One region of the uncultured Salinicola sp. genome, then DNA from elsewhere that is predicted to be linked to it. Evidence: predicted binding sites of a transcription regulator. Region 1 holds the regulator's gene; each other region holds the start of a gene.
What was found. The regulator sigma-54, encoded in region 1, starts transcription at its own class of promoters, with help from an activator protein. The targets are predictions, from matches to a motif close to TGGCACNNNNNTTGCTNT.

Region 2: a site for sigma-54 is predicted at 2,097-2,114, ahead of glnA (glutamate--ammonia ligase). Genes of this name have one in related genera too.
Region 3: a site for sigma-54 is predicted at 2,621-2,638, ahead of urtA (urea ABC transporter substrate-binding protein). Genes of this name have one in related genera too.

The regions. Positions count from the first base shown of each region.
Region 1 covers NZ_CALFQK010000154.1:21,093-25,259, reverse strand. Annotated here, with positions in the region: gene Q0602_RS17295 (HPr family phosphocarrier protein) at 1-129, opposite strand, end outside; gene rapZ (RNase adapter RapZ) at 116-1,060, opposite strand; gene ptsN (PTS IIA-like nitrogen regulatory protein PtsN) at 1,064-1,543, opposite strand; gene raiA (ribosome-associated translation inhibitor RaiA) at 1,553-1,861, opposite strand; gene Q0602_RS17275 (RNA polymerase factor sigma-54) at 1,981-3,414, opposite strand; gene lptB (LPS export ABC transporter ATP-binding protein) at 3,560-4,167, opposite strand, start outside.
Region 2 covers NZ_CALFQK010000173.1:19,973-24,139, forward strand. Annotated here, with positions in the region: gene Q0602_RS21000 (DUF4124 domain-containing protein) at 1-419, opposite strand, end outside; gene glnA (glutamate--ammonia ligase) at 567-1,973, opposite strand; gene Q0602_RS21010 (polysaccharide deacetylase family protein) at 2,399-3,388, shown strand; gene Q0602_RS21015 (nucleotidyltransferase family protein) at 3,437-4,006, opposite strand.
Region 3 covers NZ_CALFQK010000104.1:58,780-62,946, forward strand. Annotated here, with positions in the region: gene Q0602_RS10770 (BCCT family transporter) at 1-188, opposite strand, end outside; gene Q0602_RS10775 (acyl-CoA dehydrogenase C-terminal domain-containing protein) at 575-2,374, shown strand; gene urtA (urea ABC transporter substrate-binding protein) at 2,721-4,040, shown strand; gene urtB (urea ABC transporter permease subunit UrtB) at 4,126-4,167, shown strand, end outside.

The sequences.
Region 1 (4,167 bases):
GTCCGCCTGGCGGTTACCGTGATGGATCGCCACGCGCACGTCGAAGGGTTGGCAGCATTGAACCAGTTTGGTGGCGGCACGGGCATGCAGTCCGCGGCGGTTGGTCAGGCGAAGTTCACGTGTCGGCATCGCGCTCGGATGATCCTGCGTTTCCTGTGGGTGCGGACGGCTGCGCTGCTGAGTCGCTCGGGAGAGCGGTGTGAATGCCCAGCTCACGATGGCGCAGTCGAATATCGGCGTCGTCGTGGTGAAAATGGCGTGCCAGTCGCTCGATCAGATAGACCGAGCGGTGTTGACCGCCGGTACAGCCGATGGCGACCGTCAGATAACTGCGATGACTGGCCAGATAGGATGGCAGCCAGCGATCGAGCCAGCCGTGGATGTCCTCCGCCAGGGCGTGGACGTCGGGATAGGACTCGAGGAACTCGATGATCTGGGCATCCCGGCCGTCGTAGGCGCGCAGCCCGGGATCCCAGAACGGATTGGGAAGGCAGCGCGCGTCGAATACCATGTCGGCGTCCAGCGGCACGCCCCGTTTGAAGCCGAACGACTCGAAGGTCAAGGTCAGCCGGCCACCGGTATGCTTGGCCACCTGTTCGCCGATTCGGGCCCGGAGGTCGTGCACCGACAGCCCCTGGGTGTCGATCACCAGGTCGGCCACGCGGCGAATCGGCGCGAGATAGCCTTGCTCGTGATCGATGGCCTCGGCCAGCGTCATGTCGTTGCCGCGGGTCAGCGGATGGCGACGACGAGTGGCTGAGTAGCGTTCGAGCAGGATCTTGGCATCGGCGGTGAGATAGACGACCTGGGTGTCTATGCCGCGCCCGCGCACCGCGTCCAGCAGGATGGGAAAACGCTCCAGCGATTCCGGCAGGTTGCGCGCGTCGATACTGACCGCCACGTTGGGCCGGGATGGCGGAGCGCTGCGCAGTTCGTCGATCAGCGGGGCGAGCAGGTTGGCGGGGAGGTTGTCGATGGCGTAGTAGCCAAGATCCTCGAGCGCCTGCAGCGCAATCGATTTCCCCGAGCCCGAGCGGCCACTGATGATGACGAGTTGCATCGCTTATCCGTCGTCGCTGTCACGGTGATGGCGAATGGCATCGACGAGCGCATCGTGCAGCGCCCGCTGCGAGTCGGCCTGGCGCAACTGCTGCCGAACGCTGCTCTGGTTCATGATGCCGGCGACTTCCGCCAGCAGCGACAGATGCGCATCATCCGCCTCTTCCGGCACCAGCAGCACGAAAACGAGGTCCACCGGCTCGCCGTCGATGGCGTCGAAGTCGATGGCGTCCTCCAGGCGCATGAATCCCGCAATCGGCCCTTTGCAATGAGGGCTGCGAGCATGGGGGATGGCAACGCCGTTGCCGATCCCCGTGCTTCCCAGTCGCTCGCGACCGATCAGGCGGCTGAAGACCTCATGGCTATCCAGGCTGGGCGTGTTCTGGGCGATGAAGGTGCTGAAAAATTCCAGCAGACGTTTTTTGCTGCCCCCCGTGACCTCGAACAGGGTTCGCTCGGGGGGCAGAATGCTTTCCAGTGTCATCATCAGGCGTCAACGGGCGCCTGCGCCTTGGGCGCGGGCTTGTGCCTTCTCTTTGTGCTTGACCAGTTGGCGGTCGAGTTTGTCGGCCAGTGAATCGATGGCGGCGTACATGTCGGTATCGCTGGCTTCGGCGTGCAGGTCGCCGCCGGCCGCGTGCAGGGTACAGGCTGCCTGCTGGCGTTCCTTCTCGACACTCAGGGTGACCTGGACGTTGGTGATGTTGTCGTAGTGACGCTCCAAACGAACGAGTTTCTCTCCGACGTAGTCCCGGAGGGCGTCGGTCAGCTCGACATGGTGGCCGGTAACGTTCACTTGCATGACACACTCCTGTTGCGGCAGATGGCACTTCTGATTGTAACCCTTTTCAGGGCACTGCAAAGGCATCGTGATCGATCTGGTTCGGAATGGCGAGCCTTGACTGACTTCGGGCCCGGGGATCAGGCCAGGCGCTTGCGTTCACTGGACGACGGAATGCCCATGGCTTCACGGTATTTGGCCACGGTGCGCCTGGCGACGCTGATGTCGGACTGGGCCAGCAATTCGACCAATTTGCTGTCCGAGAGAGGTTTGCGCGGGGGCTCGTCGCCGATGAATTTCTTGATGCGGGCGCGGATGGCAGTGCTTGAATAGCTGTCGCCGTCGCCACCCTGTCCGCCGACCTGGCTCGAGAAAAAGTACTTCAACTCGAACACGCCGCGTGGCGTGTGGATGTATTTCTGGGTCGTGACCCGGGAGATCGTCGATTCATGCATGTCGACGCTGCGGGCGATGTCGGCCAGGATCAGGGGTTTCATCGCCTCTTCGCCGCGCTCGAGAAACCCCACCTGGCGCGACATGATCTCCCGGCCCACCCTGAGCAGCGTGTCGTTTCGGCTGGAGAGGCTCTTGATCAGCCAGCGGGCTTCCTGCAGGTGCTGGCGCAGGAAGGTGTTGTCATCGCTTTTGTCCGCCCGTTTGATCAGGGCGGCGTAGTCGGGCTGGATGCGCAGGCGCGGCAGGGTCTCGGCGTTCAGCTCGATGCGCCAGCCATCGCGAGAGGGCGTGGCAACCAGGTCGGGGATCACGTAGTCGTCGCGGCTGGTGTCGAAGCGCTGGCCCGGGCGCGGCTCCAGCGTCCGGATCAAGGCGATGACGCTATCGAGCTCCTCCTCCTCGAGACGCAGGCGGCGCTTGAGCAGTCGTCGATCGTTGCCGGCCAGGGCTTCGAGGAACTGGCGCACCAGACGCTTGGCCTGGGGGAGCAGTGGGGTGTCGTCGTCCAGCGTGCCGAGTTGAAGCAGCAGGCACTCGCGCAGGTTGCGAGCGCCGACGCCGGTGGGGTCGAACTGTTGCAGGCGCATGAGCGTGTGCTCGAGATCGGCCGTGCTGACGCTCTCCCCGCGCTGCTCGCGCAGGCTCGCCGCCAGCTCGTCCAGTGAGTCCACCAGGTAGCCATCGTCGTTGATGGCGTCGATCAGGCACTCTCCCAGTGCCAGCTCGCGCTCGTCGAAATCTCCCATCGCCAGCTGCCAGAGCAGGTGGTCGCGAAGGGTCGTGACAGCCGCGTTACGGTCGAAGTCCGGGGCTTCCTCGTTACTGCTCGCGCTGCCCGGAGAGCCGACATGGGCGTCCTGGTAGGTATCGCTCCAGTCGCTGTCGAGGGCCAGTTCGTCGGGAATGTCATTGGCCCACTCGTCTTCCGTGGCGTCCTGGGTCTCCTGCTCCGAATAGGGCTCTTCCATTTCCAGCATCGGATTGGACTCCAGCGCCTGCTGTATTTCCTGACGCAGGTCGAGCGTCGACAGCTGAAGCAGTTGAATGGCCTGCTGGAGCTGAGGCGTCATGGTCAACTGCGTGCCGACCCTGAGTTGCAGCGAGGGCTTCATGGACATGGAAAAGCGATCGTCACGATAACGGAGGAAGGCTCACAACGTTACTGGCTGCGATGGCGATATGCAACGCTTTATGCAAGAAACATGCCATCAGTGTGGGTTCCGAAGTGGCGGCAACCGATGGCATGACGAAAAGGGCAGGGGGCTACAGGCGGAACTCGTGGCCGAGATAGACCTCGCGAACGCGCTGGTTTTCGAGAATGGCCTGGGGACGGCCCTCGGCGATGATCTGGCCGTCACCGACGATGTAGGCGTTATCGCAGATGTCGAGCGTCTCGCGCACGTTGTGGTCGGTGATCAGGACGCCGATCTCGCGGTCGCGCAACTGGCGGATGATGCTCTTGATGTCGCCGACCGAGATGGGGTCGACACCGGCGAACGGTTCGTCGAGCAGGACGAATGCCGGCTCGGTGGCCAGGGCGCGGGCGATCTCGACGCGCCGGCGTTCGCCACCGGACAGGCTCATGCCCAGGTTGTCGCGAATATGGTCGACGTGGAAATCGCCGAGCAGCTGTCCCAGCCGTTCGCGCCGCCCGGCGCGATCCAGATCCTTGCGCGTCTCGAGGATCGCCATGATGTTGTCGGCGACGCTCAGCTTGCGGAAGATCGAGGCCTCCTGCGGCAGATAGCCGATGCCGGCTCGTGCCCGGTCGTGCATCGGCGCACGGCTGAGATCCATGTCGTCGATGTGGACGCTACCCGCATCGGCCTTGACCAGGCCGACGATCATGTAAAAGGACGTCGTCTTGCCGG
Region 2 (4,167 bases), on a different contig from region 1:
CTCAGCACGAAGACGCTGGTGTGCATGGGCGACTGGCTCACCTTGTCGTCCACCCTGAGCTGGACGCGGTCACCCCGCTGCAGCGCGGGCTCGATCGCCAATTTCACCTGGACGGTTCCCGCCTGTCCGGTCGGCAGCGTCTGCTGGTCTCCCGGACTGGTGATCACGAAACGCTCGTACTCGACCGCAGCCGCCTCGGGCGCGACCGAACGATGAGGGTTCGCGCGTGTCTCGCCCCCGGTGGGGTCGACCACCGTGATCGGCTTGAGATCGACGCGCGTGCCCGCCCCCGGCTCGTCGCTGTAGACCACGTTACCCGCAGCGTCGACATGTCGATAGACCGGCGCCGCCATCACGGGCGAGGCGGCCCAGACCACCAGGCAAATCGATATCACCGATACCATCGTCCCCATTTGCATCAGCGCCAGCTCCCATGTCGATCACCCTGTTATCGGCCGGCGGCCTCGCCCCTTCACCTGCCCGGTGGCCCTTTCGCGGAGACCTCCTCACGAAAAAGCCCCACCGAAGTGGGGCTTTCCGTCAGGCCTGGGAGCGGGATTCGATCCTCAGACGCTGTAGTACAGGTCGAACTCGACCGGATGCGTCGACAGGCGCAGGCGCTCGACGTCTTCACTCTTCAGCTCGATGTAGGCATCGAGCATCTCGTCGGTAAAGACGCCACCCTCGGTCAGGAAGGCGCGATCGGCATCCAGCGCTTCCAGTGCCTGGTCGAGGCTGGTCGCCACGGTGGGCACCTTCTTGCCCTCTTCCGGCGGCAGGTCGTACAAGTTCTTGTCCATGGCGTCGCCAGGATGGATCTTGTTCTTGATACCGTCGATACCGGCCATCAGCATGGCCGCGAAAGCCAGGTACGGGTTGGCGGTCGGGTCGGGGAAGCGGCACTCGACGCGCTTGCCTTTCGGGCTGGCGGTATAAGGAATACGGATCGAGGCAGAGCGGTTGCGCGCGCTGTAGGCGAGCATGACCGGCGCTTCGAAACCCGGCACCAGGCGCTTGTAGGAGTTGGTCGACGCATTGGTGAAGGCGTTCAGGGCGCGTGCATGCTTGATGATGCCGCCGATGTAGTACAGCGCCATCTCGGACAGGCCGGCGTACTCGTCACCCGCGAACTGGTTGGAGCCATCCTTCCAGAACGACTGGTGGACGTGCATGCCGGAGCCGTTGTCGCCCACCAGCGGCTTGGGCATGAAAGTGGCCGTCTTGCCGTAGGCGTGAGCGACGTTGTGCACCACGTACTTGAGCTGCTGCACCTCGTCGGCCTTCTTCACCAGCGTGTTGAACTTGACGCCGATCTCGTTCTGGCCGGCATTCGCCACTTCGTGGTGATGCACTTCGACTTCCTGGCCAACGGCCTGCAGCGTGTTGCACATGGCGCTGCGGATGTCGTGGAAGCTGTCGACCGGCGGCACGGGGAAGTAACCACCCTTGACCCGCGGACGGTGCGCCAGGTTGCCACCTTCGACCTGACGGTCGGTGGACCAGGCACCCTCTTCGGAAGAGATCTTGTACATGGAGCCCTCGATATCGGACTTCCAGTGCACCTCGTCGAAGATGAAGAATTCGGGCTCCGGGCCAAAGAAAGCGGTGTCGCCCAGGCCGGTGCTGGCCAGGTAGGCCTCGGCACGCTTGGCGATGGAGCGCGGATCGCGCTCGTAACCCTGCATCGTTGCCGGCTCGATGATGTCGCAGCGCAGGATCAGCGTGGAGTCTTCGGTGAACGGATCGAGGAAGGCGGTGCCATCTTCCGGACGCAGAATCATGTCGGACTCGTTGATGCCCTTCCAGCCTTCGATGGAAGATCCATCGAACATCTGGCCGTCCTCGAAGAATTCCGCATCGACGGCGCTGGCAGGAATCGTGACGTGCTGCTCCTTGCCCTTGGTGTCGGTAAAGCGCAGATCCACCCACTTGACGTCGTGTTCTTCGATAAGGGCGAGGGTTTTCTCAGACATGTTGTCCTCCACTGTGAGCCATGGCTCGATTCGTTGGCGAATATCCAACACCGTTTTGTGGCGTGCGTGTTTTGTAGCACGAAGTCGGCGCTCTTGCCCACGCGCACACCGTTTTTACATGACCATGCAGAGAATGTGCCAAAATGAGGCAAGGCGCAGCAGGGCGTTAATAAGCGTTTGATAAGCATGATGTTATCGAGGGGACAGCGGGCCGCGGCGGGCGCCACCCCGTGCATCATCATCGATGAGCCGAGGTTTCAGACCGCCAAAAGCACCAACCTGGTGCATACACTTACCCCTCTGCACCAAAAGAGAAAGCGGACAAATCCTCTCCGGAACCTTTGCCGAAAATCGATAGGCAACGGATACTGTGGGCAAAGGCCATGTTTCGATGGCGACCGATGACTCGAGTGATGGAATGACCCATGCCTAGGCTGGATCGCACACAGGATGTGGTACAGCGCCTACGCGGTCACTGGCGTCTCAGCCTGAGTGAGCCGTTGTGGGGTCGAAGCGCCATTCTCGCGATGAATCGCGTGCTGGACGATGAAGCCGAGGCCCGGTTGCCTCATAGAGCCGGCTGGTGCCTGGGGCCGGACAGCTTTCGTCAGTTGCTGGAGAGCCTCAGCGAGAGCGCGCAGATCGTCAGCCTGGAGAGCGTGCTGCAGCTGCATCACGACCAGCTGCCCCGCATCGCCCTCACCTTCGACGGCGGCTGGCGCGATACGCTGAAACAGGTGTCGCCGGCCCTGGAGCGGCTGGCGCTGCCGGCCAATGTGTTCCTGCCCTGCCCGGTCACCCAGCGCGCCTGGAGCTCATGGCACGAGGCCATCGGCGAAGCCCTCTGGCGCGACGAGACGGCCGACCACGCAAGGCGACTGCTCGCCGAAGCCGGCCTCCCGGCACCGCCCACCGTCGGCACGCACCGCGATGAGCGCTACAGTCAGGCGATCCGGAACTACATCGCCGAGCTCGACCAGTCGCAAGACGCCACCGCGTTGCATGCGGTCGCCTCGGCGCTGGATGCCGATCCGGCATTCGCCGACGAAGCCCTGGACGCCTTCAGCATCCGCCGTCTGGAGCAGGGAGGCCTGTTCCGCTTCGGCAGCCTGATACCGCCGCATGCCACGACGCAGGACGTCTCCGCCCTGATACAGCTCCGTGAAAGCCAGCACCAGTTGGCAGTCCTCTGCCGTCACCCGCTTCGCATCGCCACCAGCGCCTCGGCGCATGCGGACGAGGGCCTGGCTCGATTGGCGGCCAGCGCCGGCATCGAACGTGTGCTGACGCACAGAACGGGCTGGCTCGAGCCACCGATCGACACGGTGCTGCTGCCGCGCTTCGCCATTACGCAGCCGGTCGCCAACAGCCCGGGGAGACTGTTCGACTGGCTGCTGGGCAATCTGCCCTCGTAGAGTCCTTCCCAGAGTCCCTGTCACAGCGTCCCTGTTACAGAGTCCCTGTCAGAGCCCGCGAAACTCGAGCCCTGGCCAGCGGCGCTGCCACCCCTTGGCAACGACGCGCTGCCGAAACACCTCACTATCGCCGTGCCGCGGATTGTGCGTCACCCGACCCGAGAGCAGCGAGGCGGTGCCAAAGGGTGCCGTCAGGCGAATACGGCCATCGTCGTCGAGCGTCACCGCCACCGCCGTTTCACACTCGACCCAGACGCTCAACGCTTCCTCTATGGAGGCGTAGGGGCGATGCCCGTGACGCCGGTGCATCCGCGCCTGGTTCTTGACCGACCAGGGCAGCGGGGCAGCGCGCCGGAGCGCGCTCTCGTGCGCCCGGTCGATGCGTACGCTGGCGTGGGAGGCGTCGAAATAGACGAGATCGATATCGTTCAGCGGCGTCGCTGGCGAATAGCCGTGCAGCCGATCCCAGACCAGATTGCGCACGAAACCGGCGGCCAGCCACCAGTCGGGGAGACGCAACGCGCGCGCCTGGCGCAACACCTCCAGGCGCCAGGCGTCGGCACGAATCCATTCGATGATTCGTTCCGCGCGCTCCCGTTCCCCTTCCTCCGGAGACATGAAACCCTCGCCTTTCAATGGGTTGGCCCGCCGCGTTCAGGGCCCTTGGCCCAAGCCCGTCGCGGCGGAATCGTCGTCGAAAAACTCTCGAATGGTACCGATAGACTAAAGTAGCCAGTGTCGCGCGCTTGCCTGTACAATGCGCGCCCGACCCTCCTACT
Region 3 (4,167 bases), on a different contig from region 1:
AAGAACAGGATCAGCAGTGACGAGATCGAGAAGACCTTGCCGTGCAGATCGACGTTGAAACCAAATCTATTGGTCTGGATATTGTCCTGGCCAATCACATAATCGGTATCGATGAGATTGGCGGGACCCTCTGGTGCCGGTATGCCTTCCTGCGGCGCATCCGGCTGATTGTTGGCGTCTTGAGCCACTAGCCGTCTCCATTGTTTGATGAGTCAGTTCGAGGCCGCCCTCGCGCGGCGACGATTCCCTTGCGCTCCCTTGCGTCGTCCGGGGGGCATGCCAGTGCGTGCCCACCCGGTCCAGGCAGAGCACACAGTCTGGCGTATCCGCCGGAACACGCAAGTTTCCCAATTATCCTGAATCAAGTCGGTGCTTCCAACCGTCTTGGCGAGAAACCCGAAGTTTCCCCGCCGCTGATCGCGACCGATAGCGCGATGATAGCGGCTTTCGACTCTCGATCCTGTTCTGGCGACGACGCGAGGAGTAGACCAAGGTCAGAGTGAAACGCGCTGGGGTTGTCGCCTATAGTCCCAGCTGTATTTAAACGAATGTTTGAATCTCCGGGAGAGTTCGAATGGCAGACTATCGCGCGCCGCTCGTGGACATGCGGTTCGTCCGTGAAGAGGTGTTTCAGGCCGAGCAGGAGTGGCAGGCCATGCCGGCGACCGCCGATTTCAACGCCGAGCTGGCCGATGCCGTCCTCGAGGAAGCCGCTCGCCTGGCCGAAGCGGAGCTGTTTCCGCTCAATCAGCGTGGAGACGCCGAGGGGTGCGTGATATTGGACGGCGCGGTGGCCACGCCGGGCGGGTTTCGCCAAGCCTTTCAGGAGATGGCGCGGGGCGGGTGGTGCGGCCTCGGCGGCAACCCTGCCTACGGTGGGCAGGGCCTGCCGAAACTGTTGACCCAGGCCTTCGACGAACTGCTCTACGCCAGCAACACCGGCTTCGCCCTCTATCTGACACTCAACAACGGTGCCGGGCTGCTGCTCGACGCTTACGCCGACGACGCGGTCAAGGCCCGCTATCTGCCGCGGCTCTACGCCGGCGACTGGTTGGGCACCATGTGTCTGACCGAACCGCACTGCGGCACCGATCTTGGGCTGATCAGGACTCGGGCGGTGCCCATCGATGGCGGCCGCTACGCGGTCACCGGCAGCAAGATCTGGATCACCGGCGGGGAGCATGACCTGACCGAGAACATCGTCCACCTGGTGCTGGCCAAGCTGCCGGATGCGCCCCCGGGCGCCAAGGGGATCTCGCTGTTCCTGGTACCGAAACGCCGGGTGCTGGACGACGGTTCGCTGGGGGAGGCGAACGGGGTGGTCTGTGGCGGGCTCGAGCACAAGATGGGTATCAACGGCAGCGCCACCTGCGTGATGCATTTCGAGGGCGCAGAGGGGATCCTGATTGGCGCGCCCCATCAGGGCCTGGCGACGATGTTCACGATGATGAACTACGAGCGGCTCTCGATCGGCATCCAGGGGCTCGGATTGGGCGACGTCGCCTATCAGAGCGCCATCGCCTTTGCCCATGAGCGTCGCCAGAGCCGTGCACCGGGTGCTGCTGCCGAGCCCGATCAGGCCGCCGATCCGATTCTGGTCCATCCGGACGTGCGGCGCATGGCGCTCAACGCTCGTGCCTGGAACGAAGGCGGTCGACTGTTTGCCGCCTTCGTTGCCCGTGAACTCGATCGCGCCAAATATCATCCCGATGACCAGGTGCGCGAGGAGGCCGGGGAGCTGGTCGCGCTGCTCACCCCGGTGGCCAAGGCGTTTCTGACCGACCGCGGCTTCGAGACCACGGTGGAGGCCCAGCAGCTCTACGGTGGCAGCGGCTATTGTGTCGAATGGGGCGCCGAGCAGTTCGTGCGCGATGCGCGAATCGCGATGATCTACGAGGGCACCAACGGCATTCAGGCCATGGATCTGATCGGCCGCAAGCTGACGCGCAACCGGGGAGCTTACGTCGAGCGCCTTGCCGGGCGGATCAGGGCGGATCTCGACGGTGACGCTATCGGGTCCCCCGAATTGCGGCCGTTCCGGGAGGCGCTCGAAACCGAGCTGAGCCGGCTCGAGCGAGTCAGCGACGCCGTGATCGAGGCGGCCGGAGCGGATGCGGCAGCGGCGGGCGCGGCAGCCCATGATTACCTGCATCTGGTGGGCTATGCGGTTTACACCTGGATGTGGTGGAAGGCGGCTCGCGCAGCGCAGCGAGGCCTGGCCCACCAGGGTCCATCCGGGGCCGATTTCTATCGCGCGAAGTTGATCGTGGGGCAGCACTTCCTGAGCCGTCAGTTACCGCAGGCCGAAGCGCTGGAGCGCCAGATCGCGGCGGGACCGTCAGGGCTGATGGCGCTCGAGGCGTCGTATTTCTGAGGCCTCGGAGGCGGTCTCGGCGGATCGCCTCAAACATCCGTGCACCTCCATGGCGCATTCGCATTCCGTGACGGCGTTTTCGTACCCATTGCGGTGCAGAGGTCGGCCGGCGGGACCCCCGGTTGCACCAGCAAAGCGAGGAGGCGTGCGATAGACGCTTCCTGCGTGCACCAATAACGGCCATTTTGTCGAATTTTGGCTGTCTTTCCCGGTTTTTGTATACAAGATTCTCGCGATCAGTCATCAAGGCACGAAAAATGCATCGGGTTGTCCAGTCGAGATCCACGCCCGTGGCCGGGTCTGGATCATCAGGCCGATCACCAAGGGTCATGACCAGGAGAATCCGATGACAACAACCTCCCTTCGCAAGTGGATTGCCGGTTCCAGCATCGTGCTGGGGCTGGCCGGTTTCGGTAGTACCGCCCTCGCCCAGGAAGCGGCGCAGGACCAGGGCCCGATCCGGGTCGGAATCCTGCACTCGCTCTCCGGCACCATGGCGATCAGCGAGTCGACGCTGAAAGACGAGATGCTGATGCTGATCGACAAGCAGAACGAGGCCGGCGGCCTGCTCGGTCGCCAACTGGAGCCGGTGGTGATGGATCCGGCCTCGGACTGGTCGCTCTACGCCGAACAGGCCCGTGACATGCTGACCGGCGACGACCGTGTCGACGTCATCTTCGGCAACTGGACGTCGGCCTCGCGCAAGGCGGTGCTGCCGGTGGTCGAAGAGCTCGATGGGCTGCTGTTCTACCCGGTGCAGTATGAAGGCGAGGAGTCCTCCGAGAACATCTTCTACACCGGCGCAGCCCCCAACCAGCAGGCGATTCCGGCGGTCGACTACCTGATGAGCCAGGGCGTGGAACGCTGGGCGCTGCTGGGCACCGACTACGTCTATCCGCGCACTACCAACAAGATTCTGGAGGCCTATCTCAAGGCGAATGGCGTTGCCGACGACGACATCATGGTCAACTACACGCCGTTCGGTTTCAGCGACTGGCAGTCGATCGTCTCCCAGGTCAAGGATTTCGGCAGCCAGGGGCGGAAGACGGCGGTGGTCTCGACCATCAACGGCGACGCCAACGTGCCGTTCTACAACGAGCTAGCCAACCAGGGCATCTCGGCGGGCGATATCCCCGTGGTGGCGTTCTCGGTGGGCGAGCAGGAGCTGACCGGGATCGATACCGCGCCGCTGGTCGGCCACATGGCGGCCTGGAACTACTTCATGAGCGTCGACAGCGATGCCAACTACGACTTCATCGACGACTGGGTCGCCTACACCGGCAATGACGAGGCGGTGACCAACGATCCGATGGAGGCGCACTACATCGGCTTCAACATGTGGACCCAGGCGGTCGAGAAGGCCGGGACCACCGATGTCGACGCGGTCAAGGATTCGATCATCGGCGTGACCGTACCCAATCTGTCCGGTGGCGCTTCCACCATGATGCCCAACCACCACATCACCAAGCCGGTGATGATCGGCGAGATCCAGGACGACGGGCAGTTCAGCGTGGTCTGGCAGACGCCGACGACCGTCGCCGGTGACGCCTGGTCGGATTACCTGCCGGAGTCGAAGAATCTGATCAGCGACTGGAGAGCCCCGCTGCGCTGCGGCAAGCTCGACGTTGAGTCGATGACCTGCGAAGACGGCCCGGGCGCCGACTGAGCCGGTTCTGCCGACACCGATGCCCGCCCGGGGCGTCGGTGTCGCTGTTTGGAGCTGATGGCAGACCGTGTTCGAGGGCGACATCATGAGCTTTACCACAGGATGGAAAGGCCCGGCGCCGAGGCGC